One region of the Streptomyces sp. SudanB182_2057 genome, then DNA from elsewhere that is predicted to be linked to it. Evidence: riboswitches for the same ligand, from Rfam matches in the RefSeq annotation. Region 1 holds a riboswitch; the other holds the start of a gene.
What was found. A riboswitch is a leader RNA that binds a small molecule or an ion and turns the genes downstream of it on or off. The one in region 1 is predicted to bind glycine.
Positions count from the first base shown of each region.

Region 2: linked by a shared signal. The riboswitch ahead of gcvP (aminomethyl-transferring glycine dehydrogenase) and the one ahead of gcvT (glycine cleavage system aminomethyltransferase GcvT) in region 1 are both predicted to bind glycine.

Region 1 covers NZ_OZ186798.1:2,794,162-2,797,557, reverse strand. The annotation lists gene glyA (serine hydroxymethyltransferase) at 1-515, opposite strand, end outside; gene gcvH (glycine cleavage system protein GcvH) at 529-906, opposite strand; gene gcvT (glycine cleavage system aminomethyltransferase GcvT) at 1,044-2,162, opposite strand; glycine riboswitch at 2,204-2,317, opposite strand; glycine riboswitch at 2,318-2,423, opposite strand; gene ACSURM_RS11815 (AAA family ATPase) at 2,601-3,269, shown strand; gene ACSURM_RS11810 (enhanced serine sensitivity protein SseB) at 3,336-3,396, shown strand, end outside.
Region 2 covers NZ_OZ186798.1:6,873,405-6,876,800, reverse strand. The annotation lists gene gcvP (aminomethyl-transferring glycine dehydrogenase) at 1-1,572, opposite strand, end outside; glycine riboswitch at 1,747-1,841, opposite strand; gene ACSURM_RS30550 (PRC-barrel domain-containing protein) at 1,961-2,332, shown strand; gene ACSURM_RS30545 (DNA polymerase IV) at 2,254-3,396, opposite strand, start outside.

The DNA of each region.
Region 1 (3,396 bases):
ATGATCACCTTGGGGCGGTGCTCCTTGGCGAGCCGCTCCACCTCGGCCATGTCGACCAGGCCGGTCTCGGCGTCCACGTGGTAGGCGACCACGTCGAACTGCTTGCCGGAGAAGTTCAGCCGCATGCCGTGGGTGAGGTGGCCGCCGTGCGCCAGGTCCAGGCCGAGGATGGTGTCCCCGGGCTGGGCCAGCGCGAACAGGGCCGCCTGGTTCGCGGAGGCGCCGGAGTGGGGCTGCACATTGGCGTACTCGGCGCCGAACAGCTCCTTGACCCGGTCGATGGCGATCTGCTCGGCCACGTCGACGTGCTCGCAGCCGCCGTAGTAGCGACGGCCCGGGTAGCCCTCGGCGTACTTGTTGGTGAGGACCGAACCCTGCGCCTCCATGACCGCGAGCGGCGCGAAGTTCTCGGAGGCGATCATCTCCAGCGTCGACTGCTGGCGGCTCAGCTCGGCGTCGACCGCGGCGGCGATCTCCGGGTCCAGCTCGTGCAGGGGCGTGTTCAGAACAGTCATGGGGTACGACTCCTCAGCCGGCGGTGAAGGCGGTGTACTCGTCGGCGGAGAGCAGCTCGGCCGGCTCCTCCGTGACGCGTACCTTGAACAGCCAGCCGCCCTCGAAGGGGGCCGAGTTCACCAGCGACGGGTCGTTGACGACGTCCTCGTTGATCTCGGTGACCTCACCCGTGACCGGCGAGTACAGGTCGGAGACCGACTTGGTGGACTCCAGCTCGCCGCAGGACTCGCCCGCGGTCACCGTGGAGCCGGCCTCGGGGAGCTGGACGAAGACGACATCGCCGAGCGCGTTGGCCGCGTGCTCCGTGATGCCGACCGTCGAGACGCCCTCCTGGGCGTCCGACAGCCACTCGTGCTCCTTGCTGTAGCGCAGCTGCTGGGGGTTGCTCATGGCCTGAATTCTCCTGTACGCGCGGGAGTGATGGTGACGGGGGGACTGAGGAAACCGCTGGTGAGCGGGCGAATGTGCGCAGGCTCACGCGCCGCCCTCGGGCCGGTGCCCCGGGCCGGAGCGGGCGCGGGCGGCGGTTACTTCTGGCGCTTGTAGAACGGCAGCGCCACGACCTGGTACGGCTCGTGGGTGCCCCGGATGTCCACGCCGACGCCCTCGGTGCCCGGCGCCGCGTGCGCCGCGTCGACGTAGGCCATGGCGATCGGCTTGCCCAGGGTGGGGGAGGGGGCGCCCGAGGTGACCTCGCCGATCACCTGGCCGCCGGCCACCACGGCGTACCCGGCGCGCGGCACCCGGCGGCCCTCGGCGACCAGCCCGACCAGCACCCGGGGCGGGTTCTGCCCGGCCCGCTCGGCGGCCTCGGCCAGCGCCGCGCGGCCCACGAAGTCGCCCTCCTTGTCGAACTTGACCACGCGGCCCAGCCCGGCGTCGAAGGGGGTCAGGGAGGTGGTCAGCTCGTGCCCGTACAGCGGCATGCCCGCCTCCAGGCGCAGCGTGTCCCGGCAGGACAGCCCGCACGGGACCAGGCCGACGCCCGCGCCGGCCTCGGTGAGCGCCTGCCACAGGCCGACGGCGTGCTCCGGCTTCACGAACAGCTCGAAGCCGTCCTCGCCGGTGTACCCCGTGCGGGCGATCAGCGCCGGGACGCCGGCGACCGTGCCGGGCAGCCCGGCGTAGTACTTCAGGCCGTCCAGGTCGGCGTCGGTGAGCGACTTCAGGATGCCGGGGGACTCGGGGCCCTGCACGGCGATCAGCGCGTAGGCGTCCCGGTCGTCGCGGACCTCGGCGGCGAAGCCGGCCGCGCGCTCGGTGAGGGCGTCCAGCACCACCTGGGCGTTGGAGGCGTTGGCCACGACCATGTACTCGGTCTCGGCCAGCCGGTAGACGATCAGGTCGTCCAGGATGCCGCCGTCGGCCTGGCAGATCATGGTGTAGCGGGCACGGCCGACCCCGACCGAGGCGATGTTGCCGACCAGGGCGTGGTTCAGGAAGGCGGCGGCCTCGGCGCCGGTGACGGTGATCTCGCCCATGTGGGAGAGGTCGAACAGACCGGCCCGGGTGCGCACGGCGAGGTGCTCGTCGCGCTCGGAGCCGTAGCGCAGGGGCATGTCCCAGCCGGCGAAGTCGGTCATCGTCGCGCCCAGCGAGCGGTGCACGGCGTCGAGCGCGGTATGACGGGGTTCGGTACTGCTCATCGGTCGGTCGTCTCCCAGGGCAAAGGACGGGCGAGGAACGTTCCTCCCCATCTGTCATCGGAACCTGAGAGGTTCGCCGCCACCGCCACGAGGACGATCACGGCTTGCACCTTGGGTGGAGCCGCCGGCGACGGCGGCCCGCTTTTCAGATGTGCCTCGCCCGCGCGGTAACGGGGCCTGAGAGATTCAAGGGAGGGACTTGCTCCTTCGGCGCCCCAGGCGGCCCCGAGGGGGGCCCGGGAACTCTCCCGCGCGGATTCAAACGGCCGGTATGCAGTTGGCGGGCTCATCATTGCACGCCACACCCCGGCCATCCAGAGCGTGCCGCTCGTGACCGACCTGTGGCCGTACGCACACGAACCGCCGACCGTTCTCCATTACCTTTCCTTTACACGAAACGGGCATGGGATCGATCGAGCCCTCGGGAGGACGATCACGGTGAACAGGACCTCGGCCTACGCCGCCCACGCCGGCCTCGCGGTGCCGGGACAGCCCTCCGCGGCGGTCCGCGAACGCGGCGCGGACCGCCCCGCGCCGGTCGTCCGCGATCTGCGCGACCGCGCCGGCCGCAGCCCGCACGCCCTGCTCTTCGGCCCCCGTGACCTGGTGGTCGTCACCGGCCTGCCCGGCAGCGGCAAGTCCACCCTGATGCGCCGCGCGGTCCCCGGCCGCCGCGTCGACTCCCAGGACACCCGGGACCGCTGGCAGGCCCGCGTCCCCGGCTTCCTGCCGTACGCGCTCTACCGCCCCCTGGTCCGCCTCGCCCACTACGCCGGACTGCGCCGCGCCCTGCGCACCGGGGAGGGGCTCGTCGTGCACGACTGCGGCACCCAGCCGTGGGTGCGCGCCTGGCTGGCCCGCGCGGCCCGGCGCCGGGGCGGCACCCTGCACCTGCTCCTCCTCGACGTCAGCCCCGAGACCGCCCGGCGGGGCCAGCGCGAGCGCGGCCGGGGCGTCTCCCGCTACGCCTTCCGCCGCCACCGCCGCGCCACCGCCCGGCTGCTGCGCGCGGTGGAGAAGGGGCAGTTGCCGGCCGGCTGCGGCGCGGCGGTGCTGCTGGACCGGGACGCGGCGGACGTCCTCGCCCGCGTCGGCTTCACTCGGTGAGGCACTGTCACAGCCACCCGCTAGCCTTCATGGTCACAGCAGTGGTTCCCAGCAGGCGGTAGGCACATGGACTTCCCGGCGGACTTCCCGGCACAGGCGCACCCGCACCCGCACGGCGGTTGGCCCG
Region 2 (3,396 bases), 4.1 Mb from region 1:
CTCCATCTCGGTGGTCGCGTTGAGCTTCATGGTGCAGGAGCCCAGCGGGATCATGCCGCGGTCGAGCGCGTAGTCGCGGTCGGCCAGCCTGCGCAGGTAGCGCAGCATGGCGGTCTCGGAGCGGTGCTGGTGGAAGACCGGGTGGGTGAGGTAGTCGTCGGTGCGCAGCAGCGCCTCGGGCAGGGCGTCCTCGGCGGTCGCGTCCAGCGCCTCGATGTCGGCCTCGGCGCCGAAGGCGGACCAGACGGCGTCCAGCCCGGCCCGGTCGGTGGTCTCGTCGCAGGCCATGGAGACGTGGTCGGCGTCGACCAGCCGCAGGTTGACGCCGTTGTCCCGGGCGGCGGCGACGATCCCGGCGGCCTTGCCGGGCACGCGCGCGGTGACCGTGTCGAAGAAGGCGCCGTGGACGATCTCGACACCGGCGGCCTTCAGGCCCTCGGCGAGGAGGGTGGCGTAGCGGTGCGTGCGCCGCGCGATGGTCTTCAGTCCCTCGGGCCCGTGGTAAACGGCGTACATGCCGGCCATGACGGCGAGCAGCACCTGCGCGGTACAGATGTTGCTGGTGGCCTTCTCACGGCGGATGTGCTGCTCACGGGTCTGCAGCGCGAGCCGGTAGGCCTTGTGGCCGTCGGCGTCGACGGAGACGCCGACCAGGCGGCCGGGCAGGCTGCGCGCGAACTTCTCGTGTACGGCCATGTAGCCGGCGTGCGGACCGCCGAAGCCCATGGGCACGCCGAAGCGCTGGGTGGTGCCCACGGCGATGTCCGCGCCCAGCTCGCCCGGCGAGGTCAGCAGGGTCAGGGCGAGCAGGTCGGCGGCCACCGTCACCAGGGCGCCCAGCTCGTGCGCCTGGTCGATGACGGGCTTGAGGTCCCGTACGGCACCGGAGGCGCCCGGGTACTGGAGCAGCACGCCGTTGATCTCGCGCTCGGCGATCTCCGCCGGGATGCCGGCGGACAGGTCGGCGACGACGACCTCCACGCCGGTCGGCTCGGCGCGGGTCTCGATCACGGCGATGGTCTGCGGCAGCGCGTCCGCGTCGACCAGGAACAGGCCCTTCTTGTTCTTGCCCATGCGCCGGGACAGGGCCATCGCCTCGGCGGCCGCCGTGCCCTCGTCCAGCAGGGAGGCGCCGGAGGTGGGCAGCCCGGTCAGCTCGGCGACCATCGTCTGGAAGTTCAGCAGGGCCTCCAGACGGCCCTGGGAGATCTCCGGCTGGTACGGCGTGTAGGCCGTGTACCAGGAGGGGTTCTCCATGACGTTGCGCAGGATGACGGGCGGGGTGAAGGTGCCGTGGTAGCCCAGGCCGATCATGGAGCGCAGGACCTGGTTGCGGTCGGCGAGCGAACGCAGTTCGGCGAGCACCTCGGCCTCGGTGCGGGCGCCCGGCAGGTCCAGGGAGTCGGCGTTCTTGATCACATCCGGGACCGCGGCGGCGGTCAGTTCGTCCAGCGAGCCGTAGCCGACCTGCGCGAGCATCTTGGCCCGCGCCTCCTGGTCGGGCCCGATGTGGCGCTGCTCGAACGGGATGCCCGCTTCGAGTTCGGAGAGCGGAATGCGATGGGCGGTCATTGCGGAGGCCTCCTGGTCTGACGCGACCTGCGAGGGGCACCCCGGCACGGGCACCCCGACGGCCTCCCCCTCTGTCATCTGCACCTGAGAGCTTCACCGGACACCCGTGGGCTCCGGCTTTCACCGTCGGTGAGGGCGGGAGCCGTCGACACCCGCCCTGCTTTCCAGAGTGACCTCGTCCGTGCGGTACGTGAGCCTGAGAGATTCCGGGGAGGAGTTGCTCCTTCGGCGCCTCCGAGGTGGTCGGAGGACTCTCCCGCGCGGGGTCAGCAGCCGCTGTCAGCCTACCAGCGAGGTCAATGGGGCAGCCTTCGAGTGGCCGCCGCCTCCAATGTGCTCTTTCGTAGTGCTTACGGATGAGTTGCGACCACGTGGAGGGAGAGGGAGCGTGCAGACCGACATCGATCCGCGCAGCCTGATCGGCCGCAAGGCGTTCGACCGCGAGGGCACCAAGATCGGCACGATCGACGAGGTGTACCTGGACGACGCGACCGGCGTGCCAGAGTGGGCGGCCATACGCACCGGACTGTTCTCCCGGGACGCCTTCGTGCCCCTGGAACCCAGCGAACTCGTCGACGGCACCCTGCGCGTCCCCTTCGACCGCGCCCTGATCAAGGGCGCACCGGACGTCGGCGTGGGCCGCCATCTCTCCCCCGAGCAGGAACTCCGGCTCTACCACCACTACGGCCTCGACACGGCCTCCCCTCCCCCGCTCCCCGACCACGACTTCGGCAGGCTGGCGGGCTCCGAAGAAACCTGACCACGCTCCTCCCGACCCCTGGACTCCTCCGGGGTCCGGGGCAAAGCCCCGTGCCGGTCACTGTCGGGCGGACCGAGAAGGGCGGACGGGCGGGAAAGGTCCGCGACCAACGGCAACGGGTCCGCGGACGCCAGCGCGGGATCGTCGACAGCAAAGGTCCGCACCCGCCCCGGCTCCGACTGAGGCGTCTCGAACCGCACCGTCACCCTCCCCAGCCCGCTCCCCTGCACCCAGCCGGGCCCGTACTCGGCGTGCCGCACATCCTGCCCGGCCCGCCAGTGCCGCTCCGCGGCCTCCGGCTGCTCCGTCTCCGCCTCGACGGCGGCCTCGTCCGGCTCCTCCACCACCGGCACCGGCATGGCCTGCGCGAACAGGTCCTCCTGGGTGTAGTCGGCGAGCCCGGACACCCCGACCCCGAGCAGCCGGACCCCGCCGGTGGTGTCCACGGAGTCCAGCAGCCGCGCCGCCGCCTCGCGGATGACGGCGGGATCGTCCGTGGGCCCTCTGAGCGTCTCGGAACGGGTCAGGGTCGAGAAGTCGTACCGCCGTACCTTGAGCACGATGGTCCGCCCGGACAGCCCGGCCCCGCGCAGCCGCCGCACGCACCGGTCGGCCAGCCGCTGCACCTCCAGGCCGACCCGCACCCGGTCGTGGATGTCCACGTCGTACGTGTCCTCCACCGACACCGACTTGGCCTCCCGCTCGGCCACCACCGGCCGCTCGTCCCGGGCGTGGGCCATCGCGTACAGCGCCTGCCCGTGCGCTTTGCCGAGCAGCCGGACCAGCTCGTCCTCGCCCGCCTCCGCCAGCTCCCGCACCGTGGTGATCCCGGCTCTGCGCAGATGGTCCCCGGTGGCCGGACCGACCCCCGGGAGCGTACGCACCGGCATGGGCGCCAGCATGTCCCGCTCGGTACCCGGCTCGATCAGCACCAGTCCGTCCGGCTTGGCCTGCTCGGAGGCGATCTTGGCGAGCATCTTGGAGGCGGCGAGCCCCACCGAACCGGTGAGCCCGGTGACCGCGCGGATGTCCGCCCGCAGCCTCTCTCCGGCCCGGCGCGCCGA